Regions from separate parts of the Kribbella jejuensis genome, predicted to be linked through region 2. Evidence: riboswitches for the same ligand, from Rfam matches in the RefSeq annotation. Region 2 holds a riboswitch; the other holds the start of a gene.
The links. A riboswitch is a leader RNA that binds a small molecule or an ion and turns the genes downstream of it on or off. The one in region 2 is predicted to bind thiamine pyrophosphate.
Positions count from the first base shown of each region.

Region 1: another riboswitch for thiamine pyrophosphate. It lies ahead of FB475_RS16405 (purine-cytosine permease family protein); the one in region 2 lies ahead of thiS (sulfur carrier protein ThiS).

Region 1 covers NZ_VFMM01000001.1:3,322,095-3,330,491, reverse strand. Annotated here, with positions in the region: gene FB475_RS16410 (cation:proton antiporter) at 1-733, shown strand, start outside; gene FB475_RS16405 (purine-cytosine permease family protein) at 675-2,009, opposite strand; TPP riboswitch at 2,005-2,121, opposite strand; gene FB475_RS16400 (alpha/beta fold hydrolase) at 2,140-2,799, opposite strand; gene FB475_RS16395 (hypothetical protein) at 2,796-3,605, opposite strand; gene FB475_RS16390 (DUF3152 domain-containing protein) at 3,636-4,475, opposite strand; gene FB475_RS16385 (hypothetical protein) at 4,585-5,538, shown strand; gene FB475_RS16380 (ATP-binding protein) at 5,601-6,794, opposite strand; gene FB475_RS16375 (GTP pyrophosphokinase) at 6,944-7,957, shown strand; gene FB475_RS16370 (MFS transporter) at 7,944-8,397, opposite strand, start outside.
Region 2 covers NZ_VFMM01000001.1:3,902,506-3,910,902, forward strand. Annotated here, with positions in the region: gene FB475_RS19235 (LysR family transcriptional regulator) at 1-72, shown strand, start outside; gene FB475_RS19240 (serine hydrolase) at 69-941, shown strand; gene FB475_RS19245 (RidA family protein) at 946-1,332, opposite strand; gene FB475_RS19250 (DUF6807 family protein) at 1,414-3,270, shown strand; gene FB475_RS19255 (thiazole synthase) at 3,245-4,018, opposite strand; gene thiS (sulfur carrier protein ThiS) at 4,020-4,223, opposite strand; TPP riboswitch at 4,213-4,324, opposite strand; gene FB475_RS19265 (glycosyl hydrolase) at 4,378-6,936, opposite strand; gene FB475_RS19270 (ArsR/SmtB family transcription factor) at 7,035-7,982, opposite strand; gene FB475_RS19275 (pyridoxamine 5'-phosphate oxidase family protein) at 8,083-8,397, shown strand, end outside.

The sequences.
Region 1 (8,397 bases), 580 kb from region 2:
CCTGGTGGTTTCGCTGGTGTTCTCGACCGAGGGTGGCAGCGCGGGCGAGCGATTGGTGATGGTCGGTCTGTTCGCGGCACTGGTCGCGGTCGTCGGCCTCGTCGTTGCGCGTGCCGGCCGGTCGGAACGGATCGGAGGCGTGCTGTTCAGATTGCAGGACACCACGGCGGAGATCCGGGTCCGCGCTGCCATGGTGCTGCTGGTCGCGTTCACCGCGCTGGCCGAACGGTTCGGCCTCGAGACGATCCTCGGCGCGTTCCTCGCCGGTGCAGTGGTCGGCCTGGTAGATCGGGACGCGATGTCGCATCCCCGGTTCCGGATCAAGCTGGAGGCGCTGGGCTACGGCTTCCTGATCCCGGTGTTCTTCGTGACCAGTGGGTTGCGGCTGGATCTCAGCGGACTGGTACACAACCCGGCGGCCCTTGCCCGAGTCCCGCTGTTCCTGCTCGCGCTGTTGATCGTGCGTGGCATACCCGCGTTCTTGTCGGTGCGTGAGCTCGGCACCCGATCGACGGCCGCGATCGGACTGCTGCAGGCGACGTCGCTGCCGTTCATCGTCACCGCGACGCAGATCGGCGTGGTCACCGGCCTGATGAAACCGGTGACCGCCGCCGCGCTGGTCTGCGCCGGGTTGCTGTCCGTTCTGCTGTTTCCGGCGATCGCACTGGCCCTGCTCAAGCGGCCGGCCGACGACCGATCCGGCCCAGCAGAATCGCTGCCATCATCGAGATGACGATCGAGGTGTAGGTCGCGCCCAGCCAGCCGGGTACGGCGTGGTGGTTGAAGAGTGCCTGCTGGGTCTTGGTCCAGAACGGGGACCAGCCGGCGACCGTGCCGGGGTTCACCAATTGGTACGCGACGAAGCCGATCAGCCACGCGACGGTCGGTTGCCAGCGGAACTTCGCCGTGTCGGACACGTCCCACTTCATCTTGCAGACCACGAAGAAGTCCGCGATCGCGACCGCGAACAACGGGATGAAGACCGAGCCGATCAGGTACAGGAACTGCGTGTAGTTGCCGAGGTCAATGAACAGCGCGATGCCGGTGGCAACGACCCCGATCGCGACCGAGATCCAGCGCCGGTCGATGTGGCCGATCAGGTTGTGCAGCGACATCGTCGTCGAGTAGACGTTCGCGTACGCCTCGTCGACCTCGTCCACGAGCAGTACGAACAGCGCGATCGCCCCGGCGGGCAGTGTGACGAGCGCGGTGATCACGTTGTCGGTGTTCGTCTGCAGGGTCGCCACGGCGACGACACCGAGCGCGTAGTAGATGATCGCGGCAAGCCCGTAGCCGAGCGAGGAGCCCGCGAAAGCGGCCTTGTTCGTGCGGGAGTGCCGGGTGTAATCGGCGGCCAGCGGCGCGAAGGACACCACACCGGCTGCGGCCAGGTCGACCGCCGGCCAGAAGCCGTACACGCTGTCCTGCGGCAGTGCGTGCGCCGGCTTGCTGAGCACCTGGACGAACAGGTACGCAGAGGCGATCAGCACGAGCCAGACCATGAACTTGCGGAGCACTCTGACGCTGCCGAGCGGCCGGACCGCCATCGTCGTCGCGATCGCGCCCGCGAGCAGGACGAACAGCCAGCGCCACTTGTCACTCGTCACCGCGACGGCGGCCTGTGAGATGACGATGATCTCCATCGTCGCCCAGCCGATGTTCTGCGCGATGTTCAGGACCGTCGGAGCCATCGACCCGCGCCGCCCGAACAGCCCGCGCAGCGCGGCCATCGCCGGTGCACCGGTCTGCGAGCCGAACACGGCGGAGCCGCCGAGCACCAGCGCACCGAGTCCGCAGCCGACGACGACCGCGAGCAGTCCCTGCCACAGCGAGCCTGTATAGGCCGCCACCAGTGCGCCGGTGACCGGCCCGAACAGCGAGATGCCGAAGTTGCCCCACAGCGTGAACTGGGTCAGGAACCCGAGCGTCCGCGGGGCGTCCGTGGTCAGGACGAGCGGCGCCTCGGCCTTGTCGGCGTTGTCTGCAGGACGAACAACTGTATCGGTCATGAGTGACCCCACTCCCTACGCCGGCATTACCCGGTCAGGTTCAGGCGGTCGGCGACCCAGCTGTCGCCCTCTCAGCCCGCGCTTGTCGGTGCGAGCTCCCGCATAGGTTGGTGCTGGAAAGCTTAACGCGTCAGCCGGTTTCGGGAAGAGCGGCGGCTCGTTCTATGAGAGCGGCCAGCTCCGGGCCGTTGGTGACGACGGGCATGTGCGACCCGCTGTCCAGGGTGCGTGCCTCACCGTGACTGAGCTCCGCGAGCTTTTCCAACCAATCTGCCGTACACATCAGGTCGTACCTACCGCGGACGAGGACCACCGGCGCCTTGACCTGGGACATCACCGCGGCCAGGTCGTGCTGCCGGGACGCCTCCCCGGCGCGGGCGATCGACGGCAGCGTCGTGCGGGCATACTGCGGGCTGATCCGGACCAGCTTCGGTGCGTCCGGGATGGCGGACCCGACGAGCCGTACCGCCCGGTCGATCCAGCTCGACAGCCGGATATCGCCGGTCGGAGCAATGAGGACCAGCGCATGGACGAGCTCCGGGTAGCGGATCGCGGTCTCCACGACGATCTGACAGCTCGCGGAGTGGCCCACGAGCACCGCCCGCTCGCGGATCTTGTCCGCCAGCGCCACCGCGAGCGCACGCGGGTGCAGGTCCTCACGGGCGCCTGCGGGTTCGCCGTACCCGGGGAGGGTGACCACGTGGTACCGCGAGATCAGGTGCTCGGTTGTCCTTTCGTAGGACTCGGGGCCGAGGCCCAGACCCGGTACCAGGACGACTGGTGCGCTCACTCCCACGGAGCCTTCGCCGGCGGCGCCTTGACGACCGGGTTCGGTACGTCGGGCTTCAGTTCGCGGTACCCGAGGAACAGGCCGACGGCGAGGATCAGCAGGCCGAAACCACCCCAGCCGTACGCCGTGGGCAGCCGATGGACCGCGTCGTCGTCACTGCCGAGACCGGTCGACAGCACGATGATCAGCCAGACCAGGATCGGGACCACGGACACCGCCACGAGGCCGAGGCCGACCAGCTCGGCGGCGTCCGGGTTGCGGCCGACCTTCCGGCGCGCCAGGACGTCACGGATCCACAGCACGAGCGCGGCGATGCCCACTGTCACCAGCATGAGCTGGCCGATCGCATCCAGTACGTCCGTGCGCAGCGGGTGGTTGAGCGGGGAGCCCGGCGCCTGGGAGATGTCGCGCAGCGCGACCCGCTGGACCGTCAGCACGAGCAGGCCGTAGATCGTCGCGATGAACGTCGCCAGCCCGACGACGCGGGAGGCTCGGGCGTCACGTGGTGCTTCACGGCCGTACGTCGGCAGCTCATGCGGCTGCGGGTTGGCCGGCGGACCGAACGGCGTGCCAGGGCGGTAGGCCGGTGGCTGGTGGTACGCCGGGTTGGTCGGCGCGGGCGGTTGCTGGCCGCCGTACGGCTGGGGTGGCGCGTACGGGAACTGCTCCGGCGGCGGCTGCTGCCCGCCGGCGTAGCTGCCGCCGCCGTACGGCGTGGGCGGAGCGTAGTGGTGCTCCTCGCCGGGTGGCACCTGCTTGTCGGGATCCTCGCCCCGGCCGTACGTCGGGAAGTCCTGTGACGACATCGCTCGCTCCTTCCCGTCGTGCCCAGTGTCTCAGGTGGCCTTGACCGTGGGCCAGGCGTTCGGTAGGCAGCCGGCCAGGCCCTTGGTCTGCTGCATCATCACCGGCGCGGGGGTCTTCGGCGTCGTACAGGTCGAGTGCCCATGACCGAGCGCATGCCCGACCTCATGGTTGACCAGGTAGCTGCGGTACAGCTCGACATTGCCGTTGTACGCCGGGATCGCGTAGATCCACCGCTTCGCGTTGAGGACGACCCGGTCCTCCACGCGGCAGGACACCTCACCGCCGGTGTCCAGCGGCAGGCACAGCTTGTCTGTCAGCGTCGGGGTGGCGAGGATGATCCGCAGGTCGGCGTCCGGCTTGTCGGTCCGCTCGAAGCTCACCGGGTGCAACGCCTGCCAGCCACGGGGATCGGTCAGCGTCTTGTGGATCGCCGCCGCGACCGCGGCACCGTTCACGGTGATGCCCTGCTCGATCTCGACGCGGTAGGTCAGCTTGTCGCGGACCCCGTTCGCCTTACTGAACCCGGGCACCACGGCGAGCTTCCCGCTCGACACCAGCACGTTCGGCTTCGCACCCTTGGGCTTCCGCGTCAAGGTCGGCGCCGGCCGCAGCGGCGTGGTGAACTTCTGCGTCGGCGTAGCCACCGGCGTCGGAGTCACCGACGCGACCGGCTCCTCGTCCGCCACATCGTTGACCCCCGCAACCACCTGCGCGGCAAGACTGTCGCGATGCGCCACATCAGGATGCGCCACCACCACAGTCGCCAGCACCGCAAGCAAGGTCACCACAACCCACTGCCCGCGATACCCCTTCCGCCGGCTGTGCCGCCCACGCACCCCCAACTGCTGGCCACGCCACCGGGAGGTCATGACACTCGACCCTACCGACTACCCCCACCCCACGAAAGCCCGGCTGCATACAACAACGTGCGACACCGCGGCTACTGACCAGGACGCCACCACGTGCTAAATAGATCTGATGACGACAATGGGGCGGCTGGTCTTCGGTCGACTGACCGAGGCCTGGCGGGGAGAGGCGACGGATTTCACACCGTTGCTCGTGGACCGACTCGACCAACTCGGTGAGGCCATCGGGGTTGAGTTGACGGCCGCCGGCGAGGCCGAGGTACTCACCACCGGCGGCCGACGCATCGACATCGTCGCCCAGGTCGCGGACGGCTCCGAGTTCGTGATCGAGAATCAGTACGGTCGCGCCGATCACGATCATCTGACGCGGGGACTCGCGTACGCCGTCGCCCGGCGTGCTCGCGGTCTGATCGTCGTGGCCGAGGAACACAAGGACGAGTTTCGTGCGCTGGCCGAATACCTGAACGATCTGGCCGTCCTCGACTCGGCCCGTGGGATCAGCGTCTGGCTCGTCGAGGCGCGGGCAGTGAGAGTCGACGAGAGTGCCTGGGCGCCGCTCTTCACGGCTGTGATCGAGCCCAACGACTTCGCCGCCGAGGTAGAGCGGACCCGTCAGCCCGGCAATCTGTCGAGTCTCGACGAGTTCGAGCGGCTCAGCAGCGCCGAGGTCTGGAACGCCGTGCGGCAGGTTGTCGCTGAATGGGACGCCGCCGGCCAGCGCCGCCGGTTCGGACCCAACCAGGTCGTGCTCGAGGCGAGGGGACCGGCGAAGAGCCGCGTCCGGACGGTTGTCGTTCTGTACACCGACGGCCGCGTCCTCGTGCCGTTCGGCTCGTACGGCGGGATGAACAGTGGTATCCCGATCGAGGCACTGGTGACCGCAGACTTCCGGCGCAGGGCGGATCAACTGTTCGGATTCAACGGGTCTGAGCAACTGGCGCGCACGTCCCCCGGCTGGTTAAGGCCGGAACGGGTTCAGGAGTTGCTTGCCTTCTGCCAGGAGGTGGCCGGCGCTTACCGCGACCAGTTGAGTCGGCCCGTGCAGGAGCGGCCCGTTTCGCTGTGAGGTCGGGGCGCTGGACGTCGCTTCAGGTGCGCGGCATGGCTGCGTAGCGCGCGTGGGGCTTCTCAGGCCGTTCGGGTGCGGAGGAATTTGCCGAAGTGGGGGACGGTGAAGGCTACGGTGCCGCGTTCGGCGGAGAAGACGAGGCCTTTTTTGATCAGGCCGTCGCGGGCGGGGGAGAGGGACTGGGGTTTGCGGTTGAGGGTGCTGGCTACCTCGGCGGTGGGGACCGAGCCGTCGTCGACGCCGATGCCCAGTTCGGCCATGGCGCGCATGTACTCGCGTTCGGCGGGGGTGGCTCGTTCGTAGCGGGAGCCGAAGAAGCCTACGGTCAGTTCGGCGGAGGCCTCGGGGGCTGCCACCGACACGTCCTTGATGGTGATCGGCGAGGCCGGGGCGTGGTCCCAGGTGGAGTGGGCGAAGGCCTGGACGAAGTACGGATATCCGTCGGTTTGCGCGTACAGCTCGTCGAGGGCCTCCTCGTCGTACTGCACTCCTTCGCTCTCCGCGGGGATCATCAGCGCGCGGTCGCACGCGTCCCGCGACAGGCGGTCCACGCGGACGTAGCGGAACAGCCGCTCCGAGTAGGACTTGCTGGCGGACAGTACGGCGGGCAGGTGTGGAAGGCCGGCGCCCACGACGACAAGCGGCGCGCTCTGCTGGGAGATCTCGTGGCACGCTGCGCACAGCGCGGACAGGTCGTCGGCGCTGATGTCCTGCATCTCGTCGATGAACAGGCCGACGCCGACGGTCAGGTCCCCGGCCAGATCGGCCGCATCGGTGAACAGCTCGATCAGGTCCATCTCCAGGTCACCGGAGTCGGCCCGGCCCTTCGCCGCGGCCACGTCCACCGGCGGATGCCAGCGGATCCCCTTCCGGTCGTTGGCCGCCGTACGGAGCGCGAAGGCCTTCAGTACGGCGCTGAACTGGTCGACCTTCTCGTCGTCGCGGTGCCGGTGGCCGAGCTCGCGCATCGCGGTGTGCAACGCCTGCGCGATCGGCAGCCGGATGCTCTGGTCCGGCCGGGCCTCGAGCTTCCCGGTGCCCCACGCGCGCTTGATCGCCTGCGAGCGCAGGGTGTTCAGCAGCACGGTCTTGCCGACACCCCGGAGTCCACTGAGCACCAGGCTCCGCTCCGGTCTGCCTGCGGCGACCCGTTCGAGTACCACCTCGAACTGCCGCACCTCGGTGTCGCGTCCGGCCAGCTCAGGCGGCCGCTGACCGGCGCCGGGCGCATAGGGATTCCGGATCGGATCCATGCTTTCACTGTATGAGTCCGTCTAGCGTTTTCCGTAGATTGACCGATCAAGAACCAGAGCGTGTCGCTCTGGCCTTCTACAGCTTTCTAGCGAAATGACTAGAAAGCGATAGACACCACGAGCGAGCTCGGGACCACTATGGTTCCGCCATGGTGGAGTGGGCTCCGCAGGCAGGGGCGTTGTACGAACGGGTGCATCAGCAGTACGTCGGTGGCGCGCGCAAGCTCGAGGCGCTGATCAACGAGCTGATCGGCGAAGAGGAAGGCATCAACTACCTCAGCGCGACCGCCCGGGCGAAGGACCCGGAGTCGTTCCTGGCGAAAGCGTCGAAGCCGCATCCGGACGATCCCACCCGGCCGAAGTACGACGACCCGCTGAACCAGATCACCGACCTGGTAGCGGCCCGGGTGATCACGTTCCTGGTCGAGGCGGTGGATCGGGTGTGTGAGGTGATCGAGGCCGAGTTCGAGATCGTCGAGCACACCGACATGGGCGCGCACACCCGCGCGCAGGGCGTCTTCGGGTACGCGAGCAAGCACTACCTGGTCCGGCTGAACGAGCACCGCCGCGAGCTCCCGGAGTACGCCGTGCTCAAGAACCTGGTGATGGAGATCCAGGTCCGGACCGCGGTCCAGCACGCGTGGGCCGAGTTCGAGCACGACATCCGGTACAAGCTGGACATCCCGCCGGACCGCAAGCCCGAGTTCGACCGGCGGTTCCTGCTGGCGGCCGCGTTGATGGAACTGGCCGACAACGAGTTCACCGAGATCGACCGGCTGTACCGCGAGCTGGCCGCGTCCGCTCCGGACAAGGCCCCGCTGGACCTCACGACGGCGACGCTGACGACGTACCTGAACCGCCGCTACCCGGACGCGCCGCATGCGAAGACGACGCACTACACGTGGATCCTGGGCATCCTGCATCGCCTGGGCGTCACCACCGAGGAACAGCTCACCGAACTGCTCACAGACATCGACAGCGAAGCAGTACAGGCCGCGATGACCCACCGCGCCCCGGCCGGCACAGTACGACGCCTCGATGACGACCTGCTCGCCGCGAAAGGCTCTGCCTACCTGGAGTTGTTCCCGGACGAAGACCGCCGCCAAAAGATCCTGAAAGGCCGCCTCAAAGCCCTGACCCGAGCAGGCCTCACTGTGCCATGACGCTCGGGGCCGTACTGCGAGCCCAGCGGCTGGTTGTGATGAGGCCGAGGGCGAGGACCAGTACGCCGCAGCCCGCGATGATGTACCAGCAGAGCAGGGCGGCGTCCACGAAGCCTTTCTCGAAGGGACCGACCAGGCGGGCGGTGAGGACTGTGCCGGCGACTGCTACGCCGAGGGAGGCGCCGACCTGGCGGCTCGTGGAGGCGATGGCTGCTGCGACGCCGGCCTGGGCACGGGGCATGCCGGAGACGGCTGCGTTGGTGATGGGAGCGTTCAGCATGCCGAAGCCGAGTCCGAAGATCAGATAGGCAACAGAGAGCGTCAGCGTCGAGGTAGAGAGGTCAAGGCGCGACAGGAGCAGCCCTGCGCTCGTCAGCATCACCCCAGCCACCACCAGCGGTACGCGCGGACCACGGTGACCCACCAGCCACCCGGAGACC
Region 2 (8,397 bases):
TCCAAGACGCGTACGCCGTTCCTCCGCCCGAACGACGTGATGATCCAGCTCACCGAAGCGCTCGCCTCGTGAACGCTCGCATCCGCGCGGTCTTCGACGACGCCGGCGTCCGCGGATGGCTGCACGCGGTCGCGCTCGACGACCCCGACGCGACCGTCGAACTCGACGCGGACGGCATCGTCCCGCTGGCCTCCGTCTACAAGCTCCCGCTCCTGGCCGGCTTCTGCCGCCTGGTGGACCTCGGCGAACTCGACCCCCGCCGGCAACTCACCATCGACCCGAGCGACAAAACCGCCGGCCCGACCGGTTTGTCGGTCTTCGCCGACCCGGTCACGGCATCGCTCCGCGACTTGGCCCTCTCGATGATGACGGTCTCCGACAACGCATCAGCGGACGCCCTGCTGGAGCTCGTCGGCCTGCGCCGATTGGCTGCGATGCTCACGGAGTTCGGCCTGCACAGGACGTGGGTACGCCGAGGTACCGCGGGCAACCTGCGCGACCTGCAACGCCGTACCGGCACGAACGACCCGGACGCGGCCCTCGCCGTACTGGCGGACAACGACCGCACCGACCCGGCCGGCGTCTACGAGGCCGCGAACGCGTCGGCGAGTACGGCGCGCGACCTCACGTTGCTGCTGCGCCGGCTCTGGGCGGGCGAGCTGCTCTCACCGGAGCAGACCGAGTTCGTCAAGGCGACCATGCACCGGCAGGTCTTCCTGCACCGCCTCGCCTCCGGCTTCCCGTACGACGAGGTCCGTGTCGCCGGAAAGACCGGAACGTTCGGCGCGCTCCGACACGAGGTCGGGGTCGTCACGCTGCCCGACGGAGCGGCGTTCGCGATCGCGGTGTTCACGCTCGCCGCCCGCGGCGACATCCGCCAGCCGCGCGTGGACGCCGCCATCGGCGAGGCCGCCCGCCGAGCCGTCGACCTGCTGCGTTGACGGATCAGATGATCGCGTAGGCCTCGATCTCGAACAGCGCGCCAGGGACGGCGAGGCCCGAGACCTGGACCGCCGTACCCGCGGGTTTCGTGCCCGGGATGTACTTGTCGCGAACGACGCGAATCGCGGGCAGGTGGCCGACGTCGGTGAGGAAGAACGTCAGCTTGACCACGTTCTCGAACGTGGTGCCTGCCGCGGCCAGGCAGCGCTCGAGGTTCGCGAAGACCTGCTCGGCCTGCGCGTCCGGATCGCCTGCGCCGAACAGCTTGCCGTCCTGGTCCAGGGCCAGCTGCCCGGACACCGCCACCCACTGGCCGGTTCCGGTCACCACATGGCTGTAGCCGTTGCCCGGGGCAACGCCCTGGACCTGCGGATACTCCAGTTCACTCACGTGTTCCTCCGATCGGCGTGTGCCCCCATCCGATCACACCAGGGGTTGAGAAACCGGTTTCCTTCGGGAGAGGATACGGAGGTGGGCCGGACACCGAAGGACACCATCACGATCACCGACGTGGCGCGGGTCGCCGAGGTGTCGCGCGCCACCGTGTCCCGGGTGATGAACGGCCGTCTCAGTGTCGCCCCCGAGATCGTAGCCCGGGTGCGGGCCGCCGCGGAGCAGCTCAACTACCGGCCGAGCGACCTGGCCCGGAGCCTGTCGCTGGGCCGGACCAACATGGTCGCGCTGATCGTCCCCGACCTCGGCAATCCGCTGTTCCAGCAGGTCCTGCGCGGCATCACGAACGCGTCCGCCACGGCCGGGTACAAGGTGCTGGTCGCCGAGACCGACGAGCATCCGGAGGCCGAGGCCTCGATCGCGATCGAGGCGCGGCGGCGCTGCGACGCGCTGATCATGGTCTCGCCGCGGATGGACGAGGAGCGCCTGGTCGAGCTGTTGCCGCAGGTGCAGCCGGTGATCCTGGTCAACCGCCAAGGACCACCGGAGGTGGCGTCGGTCGTGGTCGACTACGGCCGCGCCGTCCGGATCGTCGTCGACCACCTGGTCGGGCTCGGGCACCGCCGGCTCGCGTTCCTCTCCGGCCCGGCGGCGAGCGCGTCGAACCGGCTAAGGCTGGAGGCGCTCGAGATCGCCGAGCGGGAGATCCCCGGTCTGGATCTGGTCCGGCTAGAGTGCGGCTGGTCGATCGAGGACGGGTACGCCGCGGTGGAACGGGTGCTCGACGCGCAGGTGACGGCAGTTGTCGCGTTCAACGATCTGGTCGCGTTCGGGCTGCTGGCGCGGCTCAACGAGGTCGGGGTCGCCGTACCGGCCGACCTGTCCGTGACCGGGATGGACGACATCGGCCTCGCGCGGTTCGCCGTACCGTCGCTGACCACCGTGCGGGTACCGCAGAAGGACCTCGGCGAGCTGGCATGGCAGCGGTTGCTCGCGTCGATCGCGGGACCGGCGGGCGAGGCGGGCGACGTACCCGAGCTGCGGCTGGCGGTGCGGGCGAGTACCGGACCGGTGCCGCAGGCGCGCCGGGCCGCGGCGACCGACGATCGGATCGGGTGGCAGCAGCAGGGCGACATCTACGAGCTCGGGAGTTCCGCGGAGATGCTCGCGCGGTACGAGTTCGGCCGGCGGATGCCGCAGGTCCACGCCCCCCGGCCGTACTTGCATCCCGTCCGGACGCTCGGCGGCCATCCGTTGACCGAGGTCAGCCCGGTCGACCACCGGCACCACTACGGCCTCTCGCTCGCCGTCGCGCAGGTCAACGGCACGTCCCACTGGGGCGGGCGCACGTACGTACGCGGCCAAGGCCCGACCCTGCTGACGAACCACGGGCAGCAACGCAGCCGAGGCGTGACGCTCAACGACCGGGAGCTGATCGACGACATTATCTGGTACGACGAGCAGGGTCGGCCGCAACTGGTCGAGCGCCGCCGTCTCACCGGGGCGCTCGCGTTCGGCGGCTGGCGGCTCGATTGGCGCAGCGTGCTCACGGCCCGGTACGGCTCGATCCGCATCGACAGCCCGGCCACGACGGGCCGCGAGGGAGCGGGGTACGGCGGGATCTTCTGGCGGCTGCCCTTCGTCGACACCACGGTGCTGAGCGCCGACGGTGATGGTCCTGAGGCGGCGTTCGGATCGTCGAGTCCGTGGCTTGCCTTCGTGCAAGGCGATGTCAGCTTGCTGCTCGTGCAGCCCGATCAGGTCTGGCCGTGGTTCTTGCGGACGACGCAGTACGTCGGCGCGTGTCCGGCGCTCGCGTGGGACGAACCGTTGGCGCTGCAACCGAATCAGGAGCTCGCGTTGTCGTTGACCGCAGTACTGCTGGACCGTCCGCTCGATGCGGCCGAGGCTAGAACGTTGGCAGGCCGGTTGTAGGGGAGGAGGCGAGCGCGGACTGCCAGCGGCGCGGGACGCGGCCGGCGAGACGGGCGTTGCGGCCCGCGGTGACCGCGTCGCGCATCGCGGCGGCCATCAGGGCGGGTTTCTCAGCACGGGTGACCGGGGTCGCGAGCATCACCGCGTCGCAGCCGAGCTCCATCGCCAGTGCAGCGTCGCTCGCCGTACCGATACCGGCGTCCACGATCACCGGGACTCCCGCCGCCTCGGCGATCAGCGCGATGTTGTGCGGGTTGCGGATGCCGAGCGCGGAACCGATGGGTGCGGCCAACGGCATCACCGCGGCACAGCCCGCCTGCTCGAGGCGCCGGGCCAGGATCGGGTCGTCGTTGGTGTACGGGAGGACGGTGAAACCGTCGGCCACCAAGGCGTCCACGGCGTCCAGCAGCTCGATCGGATCCGGTAGCAGCAGGTGGTCGTCGGCGACGACCTCGACCTTGATCAGGTCGGTCTCCAGCGCCTCGCGGGCCAGCTTCGCGGTCAGCACGGCCTCGGCGGCGGTGTGACAGCCGGCCGTGTTGGGCAGCACGTCGATGTTGTGTTTCTTCAGTACGTCGAGCACCGAGCCCTCGTGGCCGGTACCGAGCCGGCGCATCGCGACCGTGGTGAGTTGGGTGCCGGAGGCAATCAATGCCTCCTCCAGCACTTCCAGGTTGGCGGAACCGCCGGTGCCCATGATCAGCCGGGAGGCGTACGTCCGCCCGCCGAGCTCCAGTGGATCGTCCATCTCAGCCTCCCTGGGTCGCGCTGACGATCTCGACCCGGTCGCCCGGGCGCAACGTGGTCCGCGCCCACTCGGCCTTGGTCAGCACGCTCTGATTCACCGCGACCGCGATCCCGGTGCTGCGGTCGGAGTACTCGTCGACGAGCTCCGCCACCGACTTGTCCGGCGGCACGTCGACCGCCGTACCGTTCACCCACACCGACTCCATGCTTCCTCCCTACGCCGGAATTACCCGAGTCAGGTTCAGCGGTCGGCGACGGCTCAGTCGCCCTCTCAGCCCACTTCCTGCGAGCTCCCGCGGACAGCATCGACTGTAACTCACCCTCCCGGCCTTTTCAGCGCCGGGAGGGTGACGTGGACAGCTACGGGGTGGTGATCGAGGTGACCGTTGCTCCGGAGATGTAGGTCGGCCAAACACCCACGGTGACGGTGATCTGGCCGTTCGCGTTCGGCGTCTGCGTAGTGGTCAGTCCGTACAGGCTGGTGACTTGCACCGGGCCGGTGGCGTTGACCGTGACGGTCGTGTTCGAACCGCTGGCGGCCCAGATCGCGCGGAACGGCGTACCGTCTCCTGCTGCGTACACCTGGTCGATCAGCCCGTTCCCCGGGTACTCCTTGCCGAGGAACGTCGCGCCGCGGAGTTGCCGCGCCGCCGTGGCGTAGGCGACGTACGACGGTTTCGGGGTGTAGGCGCCGAGCGCGTCGGCTTCGTTGTGGATCAGGCCGAAGTTGTTCTCCTGGGCCGCCGGGTTGGTGCCGTCGTTCTTGAAGTCGTACATGTAGAAGCGGTCGACGTCGTGGCCGGGGACGTTGAGCATCTCGCGGGCCATGTACATCGCCTGCGTCGGCTCGGACACGGGTGCCGCGCTGCCGGCGCCGGTGTACCAACCGGCCTCGGTGATCCAGACCGGCTTGTCCACGCCGCCGTTGTACTGCCGGATCGTCGCCCGCACCTGGTCGATGAACGTGCCGAGGCTCTCCGGCGCGTTCAGGTAGTTGTACGGGTGCACCGACACGACGTCGAGGTACTTCAGCCCGCCGAGCTGGCAGAACTGCTGGAACCACGCCTGCTGGGTGACGTCGGTGTCACCGCCGCCCACGATCGTCAGGCCCGGGTGGTTCGCCTTCAGCTTCGGATACGTTGCCTTGAGCAACGCAAGGTAGCTGTCCGGGGTGAAGTTCGACGGGCCGGCGGCGTTCACGTCCCACTCGTTCCAGATCGCCAGGTTCTGGACCTGCGGGTACTGCGTCGCCAGTTTGTCCGCGTAGTTCGCGAACCCGGCCCGGCCGGCGTCGGTGAACGGCGCGTCGACGTCGTTGCCCGCCACGTCGTCGTACTTCGCGTTGCCGTAGTCCGCGATCAGCAGCGGGTCGAGCCCGTTGGACTGGAACGACTGCAGGTACGACGTGTACTTCGCCGGGAAGCTGTACGTGCCGACGGTGGTCTCGATGGCCGACCAGTACGCCTCGTCGCGCGCGGTCCGCGCCCCGGACTGGACGAGCAGCGGCATCGGGTCCGTGCTCCACGTGCCGGCGAAGTGCGTACCCGCTCCTTGGTACGTCGGGGAGGTGGTGACGGCGACCGCGTCGACGTTGACGGATGCCGTCGTACCGCCGCCGTTGATCGCGCTCTTGTCCAGCGTCAGCGTGATCGCCTTCGCCGGCCCGTGCCAGATCCCGTCGTCCGCGCCGCCGAAGTGCAGGTAGCCGCTGCCGGTGTCGAACCTGGTGACGTTCAACTGCTGCCACGCCGTACCCGAAATGGCGAGCCGTTGCTGATGCACCTGACCTGTCGCATCGGTCACGCGCAGCCCGAGCGACGAGAGCTGGCTCGATTTCACCCACAGGCTAAGGGATTTGGCGTCGATCGGTACGAACGTCCGCTGCACCGCGACGTAGTTTCCGCCGCCGGAGAAGTCGCCGCTGAGCTTGGCGGACTGGGCGCCGGCGTGCGAGGAAGCGGTGTCGTAGGTGAGGCTGCCGGTCGCGCCCGGGAACTCGCTGCCCGGGTAGAACGACCAGCCCTCCGCGGCGCTCTCGTAGTCGCCGAGCGGCGTCGTCGGCGTGGACGCGAGCGTGTTGAGCGTCAGGTCGTCGAGGTTGACGCTGCTGTTCGTCGCGCCGCTGATCGCGCCCTTGTCCAGCACGATCTCGATCGACTTCGCCGGACTGTGCCAGACGCCATCGTTCGCTCCGCCGAAATGGGTGTACTGCTTGCCGCCGTCGAACTTCGTGACGCTCAGCGGCTGCCAGTCGGTTGCGCCCGACAACGTCAGCCGCTGCTGGTGGACCTGCCCGGTCGAGTCGGTGATGCGGAACGTGAGGAACGACAGGTTCGGCGTCTTCGCCCAGAAGCTCACGCTGCTCGCGGCTACTTGTGGCAGCGTCCGGTTGACACTGACGTACGCACCGCCGGCGCTGAAGTTGCCGGACAGCTTGCCGGAGCTGCTGCCGGAGTGGTCGTCGGTCGTGTCGAGCGCGAAGCTTCCGGTGGCGCCGGGGTATTCGCTGCCCGGGTAGAAGGTCCAGCCCTCGGCAGTGTTCTCGAAGTCGCCGACGCGGCTGGTGCTCAGGCCCGCGACGGGCGCCGTACTGAGCGGGCTGAGAATGGCGAACGTCGTCTGAGCGGTCGCCGTACCGGCCTGGACGGTCAGCTTGTACCAGCCGCGGGTGGTGACCGACACCTGGAGCGTGCCGGCCGCGGCCTGGCTGCCGGTGGCGACGACGGTGCCGTTGACGTCGGCGGCCGACCAAGTGACGGACGCGGCGTCGGTGTTCAGGCCGACCTTGACCGGCTGGCCATCGGTGAACACGTTGCCGAGGGTGATCGGGGTGAGCGCAAGGGTCGCGGCGTGGGCGGGGGTGATGGTGCCGATGGTGATGAGTAGCGCTGCGAAGGCGAGCGCAAGGGTACGTCGCATGCCGACTCCTGTTTCAGGGCGAGGGCGGATCATGGGACGTCGGCTGCCACGACGTTGCGAAATCGCTTTCGCAAGCGTGCCGTTAGGTTACAGCGGTGTCAACGGCTCAGGTCGGTCCCGGTCAGCAGCGCGGCGAGTTCGGTCGGGCGGTAGAGGACCTGCTTGCCGATGCGCTGCGGTTCCACGAGGCCGGTACGGCGCAGCAGTTGGAGGTGTTGGCTGACGGCGGACGGGGTCACCTGGAGCTCGCCGGCCAGGTCAGTCGTGGTGCGGGGGTGGGTCAGTAGATCGAGGATGCGGGCTCTCGGCGTACCGATCAGTTGAGCGAGGTCCTGGTGGGACGGGGGCTCGGCTACCGACCACAGGTTCGCCTGGCCGCGCGGCGGGTAGCCGAGCAGCGGGTCGGCGCCAGGGTCGAACGGGATGACTGCGTGTGGTCCGAAGAGCGTCGGTTGGAGTACCAGTCCGCGTCCGTTGATCTTTTCGGTACGGCTAATGGCTGCCACACGGTCGACCTTGAGGAGCCCGTCGGCGTACGTGATGGCGGGGCCGAGCCCGTTGAGCATGGCGCCGGTGCCGTACTGCGTGAGGACGTGGCCGCGGTAGCTGATGTCTGCGGAGAGCAGGGTGCGCATGCGACTCCAGTACGGCGCCATCATCGTCTGCCAGTAGTGCTTCAGTGCTTCGACGACAGTTGTTGTGCTGAGGCCTTCCGGGAGCTCGCCGTGTACTGCCGCGAGCTGCTCGTTGAACGTGTCGGGGTCGACGTTGGCGATGATGTCCAACTCGTCGGTGAGCTGCGTGAGCGGCGACGTCGGCCGCGGCGTGAGGAAGTCCGGACTCCCCATGGTGTCGTTGACCAGCCACCGCAGTACGTCCCAGTCGAGCTCTTGGAGTTTTGGCTGTACGGCCCGCACCCACCCGAGCTGTAACGGGAACCGCCCCGGATCGCGTAACGCCCGCAGCGACAACACCATCTCCGCCACCGGCGAAACCGCAAACCGTACGTCAGCCAAATCCTCCGAGTCCAAGACGTACGTCAGCATGCACGAAGTATGGGCCCCGGCTGGTGCCCCAGCGCCTACTGCCGGGCACCTCCTCGCCACCAGCCCGGATCCTGTCGGTGGCGTCTGAGAGGCTGCCGACATGGGCTTTCGAACGATGGACAACGACGAAATGGCCGACTTCCTCGCGCGCCCGCTGGTAGCGGTGTTCGCGATCGATGATCCGGGCTGGTCACCACACGTGACACCGGTCTGGTTCCACCACCTGCCCGACACCAACCGCTTCCAGGTGATGACGCCTGGGCGGTCCAAGAAGACCAGGTTGTTCCGCTCCGGCTCCGGCCAACTCTCCCTCTCAATCCAAACCGCCGACGGCCCAACCGCCTCCTACGTCAACATGCAGGGCACCGCCGAGCTCCTGCCCCTCGACGACAAGCTGCTGCACGCGATGGTCGAG